DNA from 3 places in the Enterobacter adelaidei genome. Region 1 is predicted to be linked to each of the others. Evidence: predicted binding sites of a transcription regulator. Region 1 holds the regulator's gene; each other region holds the start of a gene.
What was found. Region 1 encodes PurR, which represses purine synthesis genes. Its sites were predicted from a motif close to CANGCAAACGTTTGCNTG; they were not measured.
Positions count from the first base shown of each region.

Region 2: a site for PurR is predicted at 1,902-1,919, ahead of purE (5-(carboxyamino)imidazole ribonucleotide mutase). Genes of this name have one in related genera too.
Region 3: a site for PurR is predicted at 3,267-3,284, ahead of purL (phosphoribosylformylglycinamidine synthase). Genes of this name have one in related genera too.

Region 1 is NZ_CP154353.1:1,948,253-1,953,593, forward strand. It holds gene punC (purine nucleoside transporter PunC) at 1-1,022, opposite strand, end outside; gene punR (DNA-binding transcriptional activator PunR) at 1,137-2,048, shown strand; gene purR (HTH-type transcriptional repressor PurR) at 2,066-3,091, opposite strand; gene AAHF05_RS09575 (YnhF family membrane protein) at 3,389-3,478, shown strand; gene AAHF05_RS09580 (MFS transporter) at 3,642-4,808, shown strand; gene sodB (superoxide dismutase [Fe]) at 4,848-5,341, opposite strand, start outside.
Region 2 is NZ_CP154353.1:1,068,596-1,073,936, forward strand. It holds gene mnmH (tRNA 2-selenouridine(34) synthase MnmH) at 1-173, opposite strand, end outside; gene purK (5-(carboxyamino)imidazole ribonucleotide synthase) at 258-1,325, opposite strand; gene purE (5-(carboxyamino)imidazole ribonucleotide mutase) at 1,322-1,831, opposite strand; gene AAHF05_RS05205 (YdgH/BhsA/McbA-like domain containing protein) at 2,003-2,212, opposite strand; gene lpxH (UDP-2,3-diacylglucosamine diphosphatase) at 2,349-3,071, opposite strand; gene ppiB (peptidylprolyl isomerase B) at 3,075-3,569, opposite strand; gene cysS (cysteine--tRNA ligase) at 3,745-5,130, shown strand; gene AAHF05_RS05225 (metal-dependent hydrolase) at 5,220-5,341, opposite strand, start outside.
Region 3 is NZ_CP154353.1:3,473,529-3,478,869, forward strand. It holds gene purL (phosphoribosylformylglycinamidine synthase) at 1-3,181, opposite strand, end outside; gene mltF (membrane-bound lytic murein transglycosylase MltF) at 3,449-4,999, shown strand; gene tadA (tRNA adenosine(34) deaminase TadA) at 4,887-5,341, opposite strand, start outside.

The DNA.
Region 1 (5,341 bases):
TGCAGGGTGTTCTGCAGCGCAGCCGCGCGACCCGTCGCCTGCGGGAACGGACGTAATGCCTGCGCCACAACGATAGGGTAGATTGCCCCGTTAGCGACGGCCATCACGCAGAATGGCATTAAAATTTCTACCAGACCGGTGCCAGGGATAAAACCAACGGCCCATGTCCCGATAACGCTCAATGCATACAGCACCAGCAGCCACGGCAGCATCTGCTGACCTTCCCATTTCTGCAGCGCCGCACGACAGCCGTACCCACCCACCAGGAATGCGATGGTTTGCGGGACATAGCTCAGGCCGATCGCCGCTGGGCTGTACCCCATATCGTGCAGAATAAATGGCGAACCGGTCAGCCACGCGAAGAAGCTCGCCGAGCAGGCGGCATAAATCAGGACATTACCGCGATACGCTTTGGCACTCAGCAAAGAGGTAAAGGTAATGGGCTTCGCATCCGCATGTGCCTCTTTTTTATGCGCTGGTTTGAGCGCGAATGCCGGCAGCATAAGTACCAGTGTGATGGCAAACAACGTGGCAAAGATAGCCTGCCACTCGAAATGCACCAGGATCCAGCTGCCCAGCAGCGGGGCGAGGGCAGGTGAAAGCCCTACCAGCGGCATAATGGTGGCGAAAATCCGGTTGGTGCGGTTGGCTGGGTAGTAGTCGGTAACAAGGGCCTGCCAGGTCACCGCTGCTGCACAGACGCCGACGGCCTGCACAAAGCGCAGCACCAGCAGCCAGGTCGCATCGCGTACCCATAACATACCCAGACAGCCGACGGCAAAAATGCCAAGTCCCAGCAACAGTACTGGTTTACGGCCAAAACGATCTGATAGCGGCCCCCAAAGTAGCTGCGCGAAGGCGAAACCGGCGAGGAACAAACTCAGGCTGGCGCTGATGGCCGCTGCAGGGGTTTGCAAATCTTCCTGCATGGCGGCGAAAGCCGGCAGGTACATATCAGTGGCCAAAAAGCCCAGCACGCTTAAGCCGCCGAGCCAGACTAAAAAACCTTTCCTGGGTTGCATTGTTTTATTCTCCTGAGGAGGCAGGTATACATTGGCGCTGAGTGTAGGGAGTGCAAAGCCGCTTGTGAAACGCTAATATTTGGCGTGTGCATTCAAATTTTTTGCAGGCAGAAAATGTGGTCAGATTATTCTCTTGAAGTGGTCGATGCTGTCGCGCGTAACGGCAGTTTCAGTGGAGCGGCGCAGGAGTTACACCGCGTGCCTTCAGCTATCAGCTATACAGTACGTCAGCTGGAGGAGTGGCTGGCGGTTCCGCTGTTTGAACGGCGACATCGTGATGTGGAATTAACGCCCGCCGGCGCGTGGTTTTTGAAAGAAGGACGTTCTGTCATCAAAAAAATGCAGATCACCCGCGAACAGTGTCAGCAGATCGCTAACGGCTGGCGGGGGCATCTTTCCATCGCGGTGGATAATATCGTCAAACCCGAGCGTACCCGGCAAATGATTGTCGACTTCTATCGTCATTTTTCTGACGTCGAATTGCGGGTGTCGCAGGAAGTGTTTAACGGCGTCTGGGATGCGCTGGCGGACGGCAGGGCAGAGATGGCGATCGGGGCCACGCAGGCGATTCCGGTTGGGGGACGTTATGCGTTTCGCGATATGGGGATGCTGAGCTGGAAATGCGTGGTGGCAAGCGATCATCCGCTGGCGGCTCTGGAAGGCCCCTTGAGCGACGATACGCTACGCAACTGGCCGTCTCTGGTACTGGAGGATACGTCCCGTTCATTACCCAAGCGTATCACCTGGCTTCTGGACAACCAGCGGCGGGTGGTTGCACCCGACTGGGAATCGTCGGCGACGTGCCTCAGTGCTGGCTTGTGCGTTGCGATGGTGCCCGTTCATTTTGCGCGGCCGCGAATTGACACCGGAGAGTGGGTTGAACTGACACTGGAGAACCCGTTCCCGGATGCGGCCTGCTGCCTCACCTGGCAACAAAATGATGTCTCGCCAGCGATGGCCTGGCTGCTGGATTATCTGGGAGACAGCGAAACGCTAAACCGGGAATGGTTACGGGAGCCAGCTTAACTGGCCCCGTGAAGAGATTACCGGCGGTAGTCGCGGAACGGACCATCCGCAACGGAGCGGCGTTCAATAAGACGCGGGTGAACTTCAATGGACTGCGACTCTTCACGTTTGTTGACGATCCTGTCCATCAGCATATTGAAGGCGGTTTCACCCAGTGAGTCTTTCGGCTGGTGAATGGTCGTTAAGGCCGGCGTAAAGAAGCGCGCGTTACGCACGTTGTCATACCCGATCACAGAAATATCCTGCGGTACACGCAGACCCAGCTCATCGGCAGCACAGAGGGCACCCATTGCCATGATGTCGCCCCCGCAGAAAACGGCGGTCGGACGATGCTGCTGGGAGACGATCTGCTGCATCGCGCGGTAGCCCGACTCCGGTTCGAAGTCGCCCTGCACGATCCAGTTTTCCGGCACGGTGATCAGCGCTTCTTCCATCGCTTTCATAAACCCAGCCAGACGACCTGCACCGGTATTGCGCTCCAGTGGACCCGGGATCACGCCGATCTCGCGGTGACCGCGTTCTATCAGATAACGACCCGCCATATAACCGCCTTCAAAGGCGTTATCGATAACGGAATCGGTGAAGTCCGCGCGGGCTTCACCCCAGTCCATCACCACCATTGGGATATGGCGATACTCTTCCAGCATCGACAACACAGATTCCGGGTACTCGGAACACATCACCAGCAGGCCATCCACGCGCTTTTGCGCCATCATCGACAGGTAGGCGCGCTGTTTTTCAATGCTGTTCCACGCGTTGCCCAGAATCAGGGTATAGCCTTTTTGAAAACAGTTTTTCTCAACCGCTTCAATGATCTCGGCAAAATAGGCCGCTTCACTGCTGGTCGCCAGCAAACCAATAGACTTGGTGTGATTAACCTTGAGGCTACGCGCAACCGCACTTGGCGAATAGTGCAGCTCTTTGATCGCTGCCCAGACGGCGTTGCGCGTCTCTTCCGCCACAAAGCGGGTTTTGTTAATTACATGTGATACGGTTGTAGTGGAAACGTTTGCGCGTTTTGCTACATCTTTAATTGTTGCCATTAAATGTCACTCCAGACCATATCCTAAACTCCTGAAAAACTTGAAGGTAAACGTTTGCCTTCTCTCACCCTTATCACGCAATTTTGAATTGCGACACGCCGGGAAAACGACACAGGACGTCAGGAGGGGGTCAATGGCCGGTACGCTAATAAATTTAGCGTGGAATTTTGTCCTATCTTGATGAAAAGGGGAAGAGGTAAAGTGGTTATCCGTTTAAATCCAGGAAGATTTTTGACGTAAATTGTGCAAAAATGAGCAAGCTCACTTTTCGTGGGGGGATTCAAAGGAGAAAAATTGATGAGTTCCGATCTGAAGTTTTCGCTGTTCACCACCGTTATTGTGCTGGCTTTGATTGTCGCAGCGGGTCTGACGGCCGCACTGCACTGATTTACGTGGAGGGAGAGCTTTCTCCCTCCCGATTCCCCGGATTGTTACTTCTCTGGCAAAAATCTTTTGCCGTTTTGTTAACTTCTCATTTTTTGTGATTGATGTCATGCTTTCCGCTTCTTTGTTCTGTGTCACCTCATGACACGGCATCCGGAGTTGACGTATGAAAATCAATTTTCCCCTGCTGGCCCTGGCGATTGGCGCTTTTGGGATTGGCACCACTGAATTCTCCCCGATGGGTTTACTGCCTGTTATTGCCAGAGGCGTGGATGTCTCGATCCCTGCCGCAGGGATGTTAATCAGCGCCTACGCTATCGGCGTGATGGTCGGGGCGCCGCTGATGACGCTTCTGCTTTCGCATCGCGCGCGCCGCAATGCGCTGATTTTCCTGATGGCGATTTTCACACTGGGCAACGTGCTTTCCGCCATTTCGCCGGACTACACCACATTGATGCTGTCACGCATTCTGACCAGCCTTAACCACGGCGCGTTCTTTGGGCTGGGGTCGGTTGTTGCCGCAAGCGTGGTGCCAAAACACAAGCAGGCGAGTGCCGTGGCAACCATGTTTATGGGACTAACGATTGCCAACATCGGCGGGGTGCCTGCGGCAACCTGGCTGGGTGAAGCGATCGGCTGGCGTATGTCTTTCCTGGCGACGGCCGGTCTCGGTGTGATCGCGATGGTGGCACTGTTCTTCTCCCTGCCGAAAGGCAGCGCGGGGGAACGTCCTGACGTGCGCAAAGAGTTGTCTGTGCTGGTACGCCCGCAGGTGCTCTCGGCATTGCTGACGACCGTGTTGGGGGCAGGGGCGATGTTTACCCTCTATACCTACATTTCTCCCGTGCTTCACGACATCACTCACGCGACACCGATCTTTATCACTGCGATGCTGGTGTTGATTGGCGTGGGCTTCTCGATTGGTAACTATCTGGGTGGGAAATTTGCCGACCGTTCCGTGAGCGGGACGTTGAAGGGCTTCTTAACCCTGCTGATTGTCATCATGATTGCTATTCCGTGGCTGGCACGTAATGAGTTCGGAGCAGCCATTGCGATGGTCGTCTGGGGAGCTGCCACCTTTGCTGTGGTTCCACCGCTGCAAATGCGCGTGATGCGGGTCGCCCATGAGGCGCCGGGTCTTTCGTCTTCAGTGAATATTGGCGCGTTCAATCTCGGTAATGCGCTCGGTGCAGCCGCCGGTGGCGCGGTTATTTCCGGGGGGCTGGGATACAGTTTTGTACCGGTGATGGGGGCGATTATTGCCGCGCTTGGTCTGCTGTTGGTGATGATGTCCGGTCGTAAGCAGCCAGAAACAGCCTGCGCTGCTGAATAAGCAAAAAAACGCAGAAGGGCGAACCCTTCTGCGTGTCTCTTATGCGGCGAAGTTCTTCGCCACAAACTCCCAGTTAACCAGTGCCCAGAAGTGCTCCAGGTAGTTCGGGCGCGCGTTACGGTAATCAATGTAGTAAGCGTGTTCCCAAACGTCCACGGTCATCAGCGGCTTAGCGCTGGTGGTCAGTGGGGTACCCGCGTTAGAGGTGGAAACGATAGCCAGTTTGCCATCGGCTTCTTTTACCAGCCACGTCCAGCCAGAACCGAAGTTCTTGATAGCTGCATCGGTAAATTTCGCTTTGAAATCCGCGAAGCTGCCAAAGGCGGCATTGATGGCGGTAGCCAGTTCACCGGCAGGTTCGCCACCGGCGTTTGGCGCCAGGCAGTGCCAGTAGAAGGTATGGTTCCACACCTGAGCTGCGTTGTTGAATACGCCCCCCTCAGAGCTGCGGACGATCTCTTCCAGCGTTTTGCCTTCGAAATCGGTGCCCTTGATCAGGTTGTTCAGGTTGGTGACGTACGTCTGGTGATGCT
Region 2 (5,341 bases), 880 kb from region 1:
TCGGGGCCCTGGCGTTTATAGCAGGTGCCGACGGCGGCGCGTTCGTCGTCATTCATCAACGGCAGGTTAATGGCGGCGGGCATCGCACCCTGGGCAAATTCAATCGGCGCGCGAACGTCGATTAAAGGGGTATCGGACGCGAGGATCGCGCGATAGTCCGTTCCATCGTTCATGGTTATTCCAGAAGAAAACTCAGCAGCAATGGGCGGGAATTGTACGCCGGGGAAGGGGAAGGTCAACTCCCCGGCGCAGGTGTGTTACTTGATCTTAGACTGTGCCCAGACGATACCGCTCGCGTATTCCGGCGGCAGAAGAGGGATGATGGCTTCGAGGGTGGCGCTCAGACGGCCCGTGTCGGTGTCGTTCAGGTTCAGGTGACCGACCTTACGACCCGGGCGAACCTCTTTGTCATACCAGTGCAGGTGTACCAGCGGCAGCTTCAGCCAGTCGTAGTTCAGATCGGTGCCGATCAGGTTGATCATCACCGACGGGCTATTCACCACCGGCTGCGGCAGAGGCAGCTCAGTGATGGCGCGCAGGTGCAGTTCGAACTGGCTGATGGACGCGCCATTTTGCGTCCAGTGGCCGCTGTTGTGAACGCGCGGCGCAAGCTCGTTGATCAGCAGACCGGACGGGGTGATAAAGCACTCCATCGCCATTACGCCGACGTAGCCCAGTTCGTGCATGATGGCAGATAGCATGTCTTCCGCCTGTGCCTGTTGTTCCGCACTGGCCTGCGGAAACGCCACGCTGGTGCGCAGAATGCCGTCCTGATGCAGGTTATGCGTCAGCGGATAAAACACAGTGTGTCCATCGTGCCCGCGCGCGCCGACCAGCGACACTTCGCCGCTAAAGTTGATACCTTGCTCAACGATACACTCGCCGTAGCAATCATCCGGCAGTTCTGCCGTTTCATATGCACGCAGGCGCCACTGACCGCGGCCATCGTAACCGCCCACGCGGCGCTTCACGATGGCCAGTTCGCCCAGCATCGCGAAAACATCATTCCACTCGCTTTTATCCGACAGGAGCTGCCACGGTGCGGTCGGCAGACCGAGCTTGTCGAACAGCTGCTTTTGCGTCAGGCGGTCGGCAATAATCGGGAAAACATCGCGGTTAACAAAGGCGTTATGACGCGCCAGTTCGCGAGTCAGCGCCGTTTCCGGCCAGCGTTCGATCTCGGCGGTGATCACGCTCTGGTGGAACGGTACCGCTTCAGGTTCAGCATCCAGCCCGACGGGCCAGACGGAAATACCCAGCGGTTCACCCGCCTGGCGCAGCATACGGCCCAACTGACCGTTACCGAGGACGCAAACCTGCTTCATGCCGCACCCCGTGGATCCGGATTGTCCAGCACCTCGTCGGTCTGTGCTTTACGCCAGTCAGCCAGACGCTGATGTAAGTCTTTATCATGCGTCGCCAGGATCTGTGCAGCCAGCAGGGCAGCATTTGCAGCACCCGCTTTACCAATCGCCAGCGTGCCGACCGGAATACCCCGCGGCATCTGCACGATGGAATAGAGGCTATCGACACCGCTCAACGCAGCGCTTTGTACCGGTACGCCCAGAACGGGGACCAGCGTTTTGGCGGCAATCATGCCTGGCAGATGTGCTGCGCCGCCCGCACCGGCAATGATCACCTCATAACCGTTCTCTTCAGCGCCTTCGGCGAAGCTGAACAGTTTGTCCGGTGTACGGTGTGCGGAAACCACTTCAACGTGGTGCGGAACATTCAGGATTTCAAAGATTTCGGCGGCGAACTGCATGGTAGCCCAGTCGCTTTTGGACCCCATCACGATGGCGACACGCGCCGGATTATTGCGGGAAGACATGCGTCTTAAAACTCCTGTGGTGCGAAACACACTGCTTTCGAGGGCACAGAGAATAGCATGTAATACGGGGAAGGAAAACGGTTGCGCGGTTAAAACTTGAGCCGTTGTGACCGCCAGGACATAACAAAACAGACCGCTATCTGGCGGTCTGTTTTCATCAATCAGGTGTCTTTATTTGGTCAGTTCTGCGGTCATGTATACGCGGTTGTTAACCTGTGCGCTGGTGATTTTGTAAGACGCACCTTGTTCAGCAGCCTGAGCGGCGATTTTCGCTTCTGCGCGGTCGAGGGTAGAAGCACTCGCGCTGACGCTCTGAGCGAAAGAACCAAAAGAGATCATAGAAAGAGCGGCAACTGCAACGAAAGTTTTGATAGATTTCATGGTCGTATTCCTGAAGTAATTTATCTGGGATAGGGCGTGTTGCCCTGATGTGATAAATATTAGGCTAACCATGGGCTGATTAAAATCGGAACAATTTGCCAATGTTATTCAAAAAAATAGAATGATATTTGAGGGGTTAAAACGGAAAAGCGATCAGCTCTACACTCTCTGGTGTTACTTTGACCATGGAGCCTTCACTGTGCCAGGCACCCAGTACGACGCGGTGGGCAGGTTCGCCGTTGGCGACCACCGTGTGGACATCAGGGCGATGGGTATGACCGTGGATCAGCCACTGGACGCGATGCTTTTCCATCACGTTCACGACCGCCTGCGGGTTCACGTCCATGATGGTCATGGATTTGCTGCTGTTGGCGGCTTTACTGCCCGCGCGCATTCTGGCAGCGATACGGTTGCGGATAAACAGCGGCAGGGCCAGGAACACTTTTTGGATCCACGGGGTGTGGACTTTGGCGCGGAAGGCCTGATAACCGGTATCGTCGGTGCAGAGCGTGTCGCCGTGCATGATCAGGACCCTGCGGCCATAGAGGTCGAGCACCTGCTCTTCCGGCAGCAGCTTCATGCCGCTTTCGCGGGCGTAGCGCTTGCCGAGCAGGAAATCACGGTTGCCATGGATGAAGTAGCAGGGAACGCCGGAATCCACCAGCGCTTTAATGGCAGCAGCCATTTCCCGGTGCAGCGGGTTAGGGTCGTCGTCGCCAATCCAGGCTTCGAACAGGTCGCCCAGAATGTACAGCGCGTCGGCGCTTTTTGCTTCACCGCGTAAAAAACGCAGAAAACCGGCGGTGATCGCCGGTTCTTCTGTTTGCAGATGCAAATCCGCAATAAAGAGTGTCGCCACCAATTACTCGCTGACGGTCACGCTGGTAATCACTACGTCTTCTTTAGGAACGTCCTGGTGCATGCCGCTGCGGCCAGTAGAGACGGCTTTGATCTTATCAACCACGTCCATACCTTCAACCACTTCTGCGAATACGCAGTAGCCCCAACCCTGCAGGCTTTCGCCAGAGAAGTTCAGGAAGTCGTTGTCGGCCACGTTGATGAAGAACTGGGCAGTCGCAGAGTGAGGCGCCTGAGTACGGGCCATCGCCAGCGTGCCACGGGTGTTTTTCAGACCGTTGTTCGCTTCGTTTTTGATCGCTTCTTTGGTCTCTTTCTGGTGCATGCCAGGTTCAAAACCGCCGCCCTGGATCATAAAGCCGTTGATCACGCGGTGGAAAATGGTGTTGTTGTAGAAACCTTCGCGGCAGTAGTCCAGGAAGTTTTTAACTGTTTCAGGCGCTTTGTCATCAAAGGTTTTGATTACGATATCGCCATGATTAGTGTGGAAAGTAACCATTTTTGCATCCTGTTCCGTTATTGTGGTGCGTCAACCCGTGTTCGGGTCACATATAGGGGCTTGTTATAGCATAACCACAGGACGCGATCACCTTGCATTGTGTGCTGATCCTATTCCGAATTATGGGTATTATAGGGAACAAACAACCCACACACGTGTTTACATGGAATCTTCGATGTTAAAAATCTTTAATACAATGACGCGCCAAAAAGAGGAATTTAAACCTATCCATGCCGGGGAAGTCGGCATGTACGTGTGTGGTATTACGGTTTACGATCTCTGTCATATTGGCCATGGCCGTACCTTTGTCGCCTTCGATGTTGTTTCGCGCTACCTGCGTTTTCTGGGGTACAACCTGAAGTACGTGCGCAACATCACCGACATTGACGACAAAATCATTAAACGCGCTAATGAAAATGGCGAGAGCTTTGTGGCGCTGGTGGATCGCATGATCGTTGAAATGCACAAAGACTTTGATGCATTAAATATTCAGCGCCCGGACAGTGAGCCACGTGCGACCCACCATATTCACGAAATTATTGAAATCACCGAAAAGCTGATCGCACGCGGTCATGCCTACGTTGCGGATAACGGCGACGTGATGTTCTCCGTGCCGACGGACCCAACCTACGGCGCGCTCTCCCGTCAGGATCTGGATCAGCTTCAGGCCGGTGCCCGCGTTGACGTCGTTGACGTGAAGCGCAACCCGATGGACTTCGTGCTGTGGAAGATGTCCAAAGAGGGTGAACCGAGCTGGCCATCTCCGTGGGGCGAAGGGCGTCCTGGCTGGCACATTGAATGTTCGGCGATGAACTGCAAACAGCTGGGCAAGCACTTCGACATTCACGGCGGCGGCTCGGATCTGATGTTCCCGCACCACGAAAACGAAATCGCGCAGTCCACCTGCGCGCATGGCGGTGAGTACGTTAATTACTGGATGCACTCCGGGATGGTGATGGTTGACCGCGAGAAGATGTCTAAATCACTCGGCAACTTTTTCACCGTGCGTGACGTGCTGAAGTATTACGATGCGGAAACCGTGCGTTACTTCCTGATGTCCGGCCACTATCGCAGCCAGCTGAACTACAGCGAAGAGAACCTGAAGCAGGCGCGCTCGGCGCTGGAGCGTTTGTACACCGCGCTGCGCGGTACCGACAGGTCTGTTCCTGCTGCGGGCGGCGAAGCGTTCGAAGCGCGCTTCGTTGAGGTGATGAACGACGACTTCAATACGCCAGAAGCGTACTCCGTGCTGTTCGACATGGCGCGCGAAGTGAACCGCCTGAAGTCAGAGGATATGGCGGCAGCGAATGCGCTGGCGTCCCATCTGCGTAAGCTCTCTTCCGTTCTCGGCCTGCTGGAGCAGGAGCCGGACGTGTTCCTGCAAAGCGGTGCGCAGGCGGACGACGGTGAAGTGGCGGAAATTGAAGCGTTGATCAACGCACGTCTGGAAGCGCGTCAGGCGAAAGACTGGGCGGCGGCAGATGCGGCGCGTAACCGTCTGACCGAGATGGGCATCATTCTGGAAGATGGCCCGCAGGGAACCACCTGGCGCCGTAAGTAATCTTCCCCTCACCCTAACCCTCTCCCGCAGGGAGAGGGAATGGTCAGGTTTTCTCCCTCTCCCCGTGGGAGAGGGTCGGGGTGAGGGCATCAGCGCGCACGTCTTCTCCACCACAACATCCCCATCAGCACTACTCCCGGCAGCCACACCCACAGCAATTCTGAAATGATCACCTGATGCCCGTACGGCGTGGTATAGCGTGACAGCGCGA
Region 3 (5,341 bases), 1.5 Mb from region 1:
GGAAGGCTGCGGCCATCTCCACGTGGGAGTTAACGCCCTGCTCACGCAGGACGGCCACTTTCGGACGCGCGCCAGTCGCAATGTACGGCGCGGCAATGTCTTCGTTGATGTCGAAGGAGAGCTTCACGTTCAGGCCAGGATCGTTGTCATTTGCCTTCGCGTTATGCTCCTGATCGGCACATTCCGGGTTGTCGCGCAGACGCTGCATCTGCCAGGTGGTTTCTGCCCACCACATACGCAGCGTCGTGCGGCTTTCGCTGAACACGGCATGACCGTTAGCGTCAATGACGAAGCGGTCGCCCTGAACGGCTTTACCCAGATAGTGCACACAGTCCGCCAGACCGTGCTTCGCCAGAATCGCTTCAACCGCGTCGCGATCTGCCGCACGTACCTGAATTACCGCGCCCAGCTCTTCGTTAAACAGCGCCGCCAGACGGTCTTCGCCCAGAGAGGCAATATTCGCCTCCACGCCACAGTGGCCGGTGAAGGCCATTTCTGCCAGCGTCACCAGCAGACCGCCATCGGAGCGATCGTGGTAGGCCAGCAGCTTACGCTGCGCCACCAGCGCCTGGATGGCATCGTAGAAACCTTTTAGCTGCGCCACATCGCGCATGTCTGCTGGCTTATCGCCCAGCTGACGGTAAACCTGCGCCAGCGCGGTCGCACCCAGCGCGTTGTTGCCTTTACCCAGGTCAATCAGCAGCAGGGCGTTGTCTTCGGTCACGAGCTGCGGCGTAACGGTATGACGAACGTCTTCCACGCGCGCAAAGGCGGAGATAATCAGCGACAGCGGAGAGGTGATCTCGCGCTGCTCGTTGCCTTCCTGCCAGCGGGTCTTCATCGACATGGAGTCTTTACCCACCGGAATGGTCAGACCCAGCGCAGGGCACAGTTCTTCACCCACCGCTTTTACCGCTTCATACAAGCCTGCGTCTTCACCCGGGTGACCAGCAGCGGCCATCCAGTTCGCAGAAAGTTTGATACGTTTGATATCGCCAATCTGGGTTGCAGCGATGTTAGTCAGCGCTTCACCGACGGCCAGACGAGCAGAGGCCGCAAAGTCCAGCAGCGCCACCGGGGTACGTTCGCCCAGCGCCATTGCTTCGCCGTAGTAGCTGTCGAGGCTCGCGGTGGTCACGGCGCAGTTAGCGACCGGGATCTGCCACGGGCCGACCATCTGATCGCGCGATACCATACCGGTCACGGTACGGTCGCCGATGGTCACGAGGAAGGTTTTCTCTGCCACGGCCGGCAGGTGCAGCACGCGGTTGACCGCTTCCGCAACGGTAATGCCCTGACGATCCAGCGCTTTTCCTGCCGCTTTACGGGTTTCAACGTCGCGGGTCATCTTCGGCGTTTTACCGAGCAGAACGTCCAGCGGCAGATCGATCGGCTGGTTGTCAAAGTGGGTGTCGCTTAAGGAGAGATGCTTCTCTTCGGTCGCTTCACCAATAACGGCATACGGCGCACGCTCGCGGCGGCACAGCTCGTCAAACAGCGGTAATTGATCCGCTGCAACGGCCAGAACATAACGTTCCTGAGATTCGTTACACCAGATTTCCAGCGGGCTCATACCCGGCTCATCGCTCAGGATGTCGCGCAGGTTGAAACGGCCACCGCGACCGCCGTCGCTCACCAACTCCGGCATGGCGTTAGACAAACCGCCCGCACCCACATCGTGAATAAACAGAATTGGGTTAGCTTCGCCCAGCTGCCAGCAGCGGTCGATCACTTCCTGGCAACGACGCTCCATTTCCGGGTTGTCGCGCTGCACGGAAGCAAAGTCGAGATCCGCATCAGACTGACCAGAGGTCATAGAAGAAGCCGCCCCGCCGCCCAGGCCGATGTTCATTGCCGGGCCACCGAGGACGATCAGTTTCGCACCCACGACGATCTCGCCTTTCTGCACGTGATCGGCGCGAATGTTGCCGATCCCGCCCGCCAGCATGATCGGTTTGTGGTAGCCGCGCAGCTCTTCGCCGTTGTGGCTGTCCACTTTCTCTTCATAGGTACGGAAGTAACCGTTCAGCGCCGGACGACCAAATTCGTTGTTAAACGCCGCGCCGCCCAGCGGGCCTTCAGTCATGATATCCAGCGCGGTTACAATGCGCTCTGGCTTACCGAAATCTTCTTCCCACGGCTGTTCAAAACCCGGGATGCGCAGGTTGGAAACGGAGAAACCGACCAGACCGGCTTTTGGTTTTGCACCGCGGCCCGTTGCGCCTTCATCACGGATTTCACCGCCGGAACCGGTCGCCGCACCCGGCCACGGGGAGATCGCCGTCGGGTGGTTATGGGTTTCGACCTTCATCAGGATATGCGCGGGCTCCTGATGGAAGTCATAGCGCCCTGCTTCGCGATCGGCGAAGAAGCGGCCCACCTCGGAACCTTCCATTACCGCAGCGTTGTCTTTGTAGGCAGACAGCACGTGGTCAGGGGTTTTTTCCATGGTGTTTTTAATCATTTTGAACAGCGACTTCGGCTGCTGTTCACCGTCGATAACCCAGTCAGCGTTGAAAATCTTGTGACGACAGTGTTCAGAGTTGGCCTGCGCGAACATATAGAGTTCGATGTCATTCGGATTGCGGTTCAGCTTAACAAACGCATCCTGCAGATAATCAATTTCGTCTTCTGCCAGTGCCAGGCCAAGACGCAGGTTCGCGTCAATCAGTGCCTGGCGCCCCTGCCCCAGCAAATCCACGCTCTGTACCGGCGCAGGCTGATGGTGGGAGAATAGCTTCTGCGCGTCATCGAGAGAGGCAAAAACACTCTCCATCATGCGGTCATGAAGCTCAGCTGCAACCGCCTGCCACTGTTCTTCGCTCAGAGTGGAAGCTTCCACATAGTACGCCACGCCGCGTTCCAGACGGTTAATCTGGCTCAGGCCACAGTTGTGGGCGATGTCGGTGGCTTTGGAAGACCAGGGGGAGATGGTGCCCGGACGCGGTGTCGCAAGGATCAGTTTGCCGGTTGGCGTATGGCTGCTCAGACTTGGGCCATACTTGAGCAGGCGTTCCAGCTGTACGCGCTCCTCTGCATTCAGGGGGGCATTCAGGTCAGCAAAATGGACATACTCAGCGTAAATATTGCTTACCGGAAGGTCGGCCGCCTGAAAACGTGCCAGCAGTTTGTTAATACGGAAGGCAGACAGTGCAGGCGAACCACGCAGAATTTCCATCATAAGTCTCTCGTCTTCGAAGCGCCGGGGCGCTTACAGTGTGCGCAAGGGGGGAAAACGGGCGTCATTATAGAGAATCCTGAGCGCCGACGAAACCGTTTGCGTCGAAATAAAATCTACGCAGATGTTTTACAATAGATGTGACCTGTCTCTCTAATGGGTTGCCAAGTGGCGCAAGTTTACGCAAAATGCCGCTCATTCAATGGCAAACCTTATTATTAACATGGCTACAGCAGACTGAGGCAACCGGCGTCGCAGAGAATTAACTAATTGAAAAAATTAAAGATTAATTATCTGCTCATCGGCATTGTGACGTTGCTGCTGGCAGTGGCCCTCTGGCCTTCTATCCCCTGGTTCGGCAAAGCCGAAAACCGTATCGCCGCCATAAAGGAGCGGGGGGAATTGCGCGTCAGTACCCTAAACTCTCCGCTGATCTACAGCGACATCAACGGCAAAGTTATTGGTCTGGATTACGAACTGGCCCAACAGTTCGCCGATTATCTTGGCGTAAAGCTTAAAATTACCGTCCGCCAGAATATCAACCAGTTGTTTGATGACCTCGATAACGACGATGCCGATATGCTCGCGGCCGGGCTGGTGTATAACAGCGAGCGCAGCAAGAACTATCAGCCAGGCCCGACCTACTACTCCGTTTCGCAGCAACTGGTCTACCGTGTCGGAAGCGTTCGCCCGCGCACGCTTGCTACCATTAACGATCAACAACTGACGATTGCCCCCGGCCATGTGGTGATTGACGATCTGCGTGAGCTCAAGGAGAAGAAATACCCGGACCTGAGCTGGACAGTCGATCCCAAACTCGGCACTACGGAACTGCTGGAACAGGTTAAAAATCAGAAACTGCCCTATACCATCGCTGATTCGGTTGCGATCAGTCTTTTCCAGCGCGTTCACCCTGAGATCGCCGTAGCGCTGGACGTGACAGATGAACAACCCGTTACCTGGTTTACCCAGCTCGACGACGATCAGACCGTCTCTGCGGCGATGCTCGATTTCTTCAATACCATCAATGAAGACGGTACCCTGGCGCGTCTGGAGGAGAAGTATCTCGGTCACGGTGACGACTTTGACTATGTCGACACCCGCAGCTTCCTGCGCGCGATAGACGGTGTCTTGCCGGATCTGCAGCCATTGTTCGAAAAATACGCCCAGGAAATTGACTGGAAACTGCTGGCGGCTATCTCCTATCAGGAATCTCACTGGGATACCCAGGCCACGTCGCCCACGGGCGTACGCGGTTTAATGATGCTAACCAAAAATACCGCCCTGAGCCTGGGTGTGAATGACCGTACCGATGCCGAACAGAGCATCAGCGGTGGTGCACGCTACCTGCAGGATATGATGGCCAAGGTACCGGAAACAGTGCCGGAAGAAGAGCGGATCTGGTTCGCGCTGGCCGCCTACAACATGGGTTATGCGCATATGCTTGATGCGCGAGCGCTGACGGCGAAGACGAAAGGTAACCCGGACAGCTGGTCAGACGTTAAACAGCGGTTGCCACTGCTGAGCCAGAAACCCTGGTACAACAAGCTGACATATGGCTACGCACGCGGACATGAGGCTTACGCCTATGTGGAAAATATCCGTAAATATCAGATAAGCCTGGTAGGATACCTGCTGGAGAAAGAGAAAGAAGCGGCAGAGGCAAAACAACTGGCTCAAAGTTACCCGGTTGTGGCACCGGATGAACTTAATCGTTCGACAACTTCAATTCTGCCTTTTGTTGCTTTTTCTGCTGCCGGCGCATTCGAAAGAAATCACTTAGTAGCCCCGAACACTCTGGTGCAAGCACCCCGCCGATAGTCTTAACCTGATGATTCATCCCCGGGTGTCCCAGAACATCCATCAGTGAGCCGGCAGCGCCGGTTTTTTCATCCCGCGCGCCAAAGACAAGCGTGCCAATACGGCTGTGTACCATCGCACCAGAACACATCACGCAGGGTTCAAGCGTCACGTACAGCGTGGTGTCGAGCAGGCGATAGTTTTGCAACACCAGCCCACCTTGTCGAAGCGCCATGATTTCGGCGTGAGCAGTGGGATCGTGACGGCCAATCGGGCGATTCCAGCCTTCTCCAATCACCTGGTTGTTGTAAACCAGCACGGCACCCACGGGGACCTCGCCCTCTTCCCAGGCACGTTGAGCCA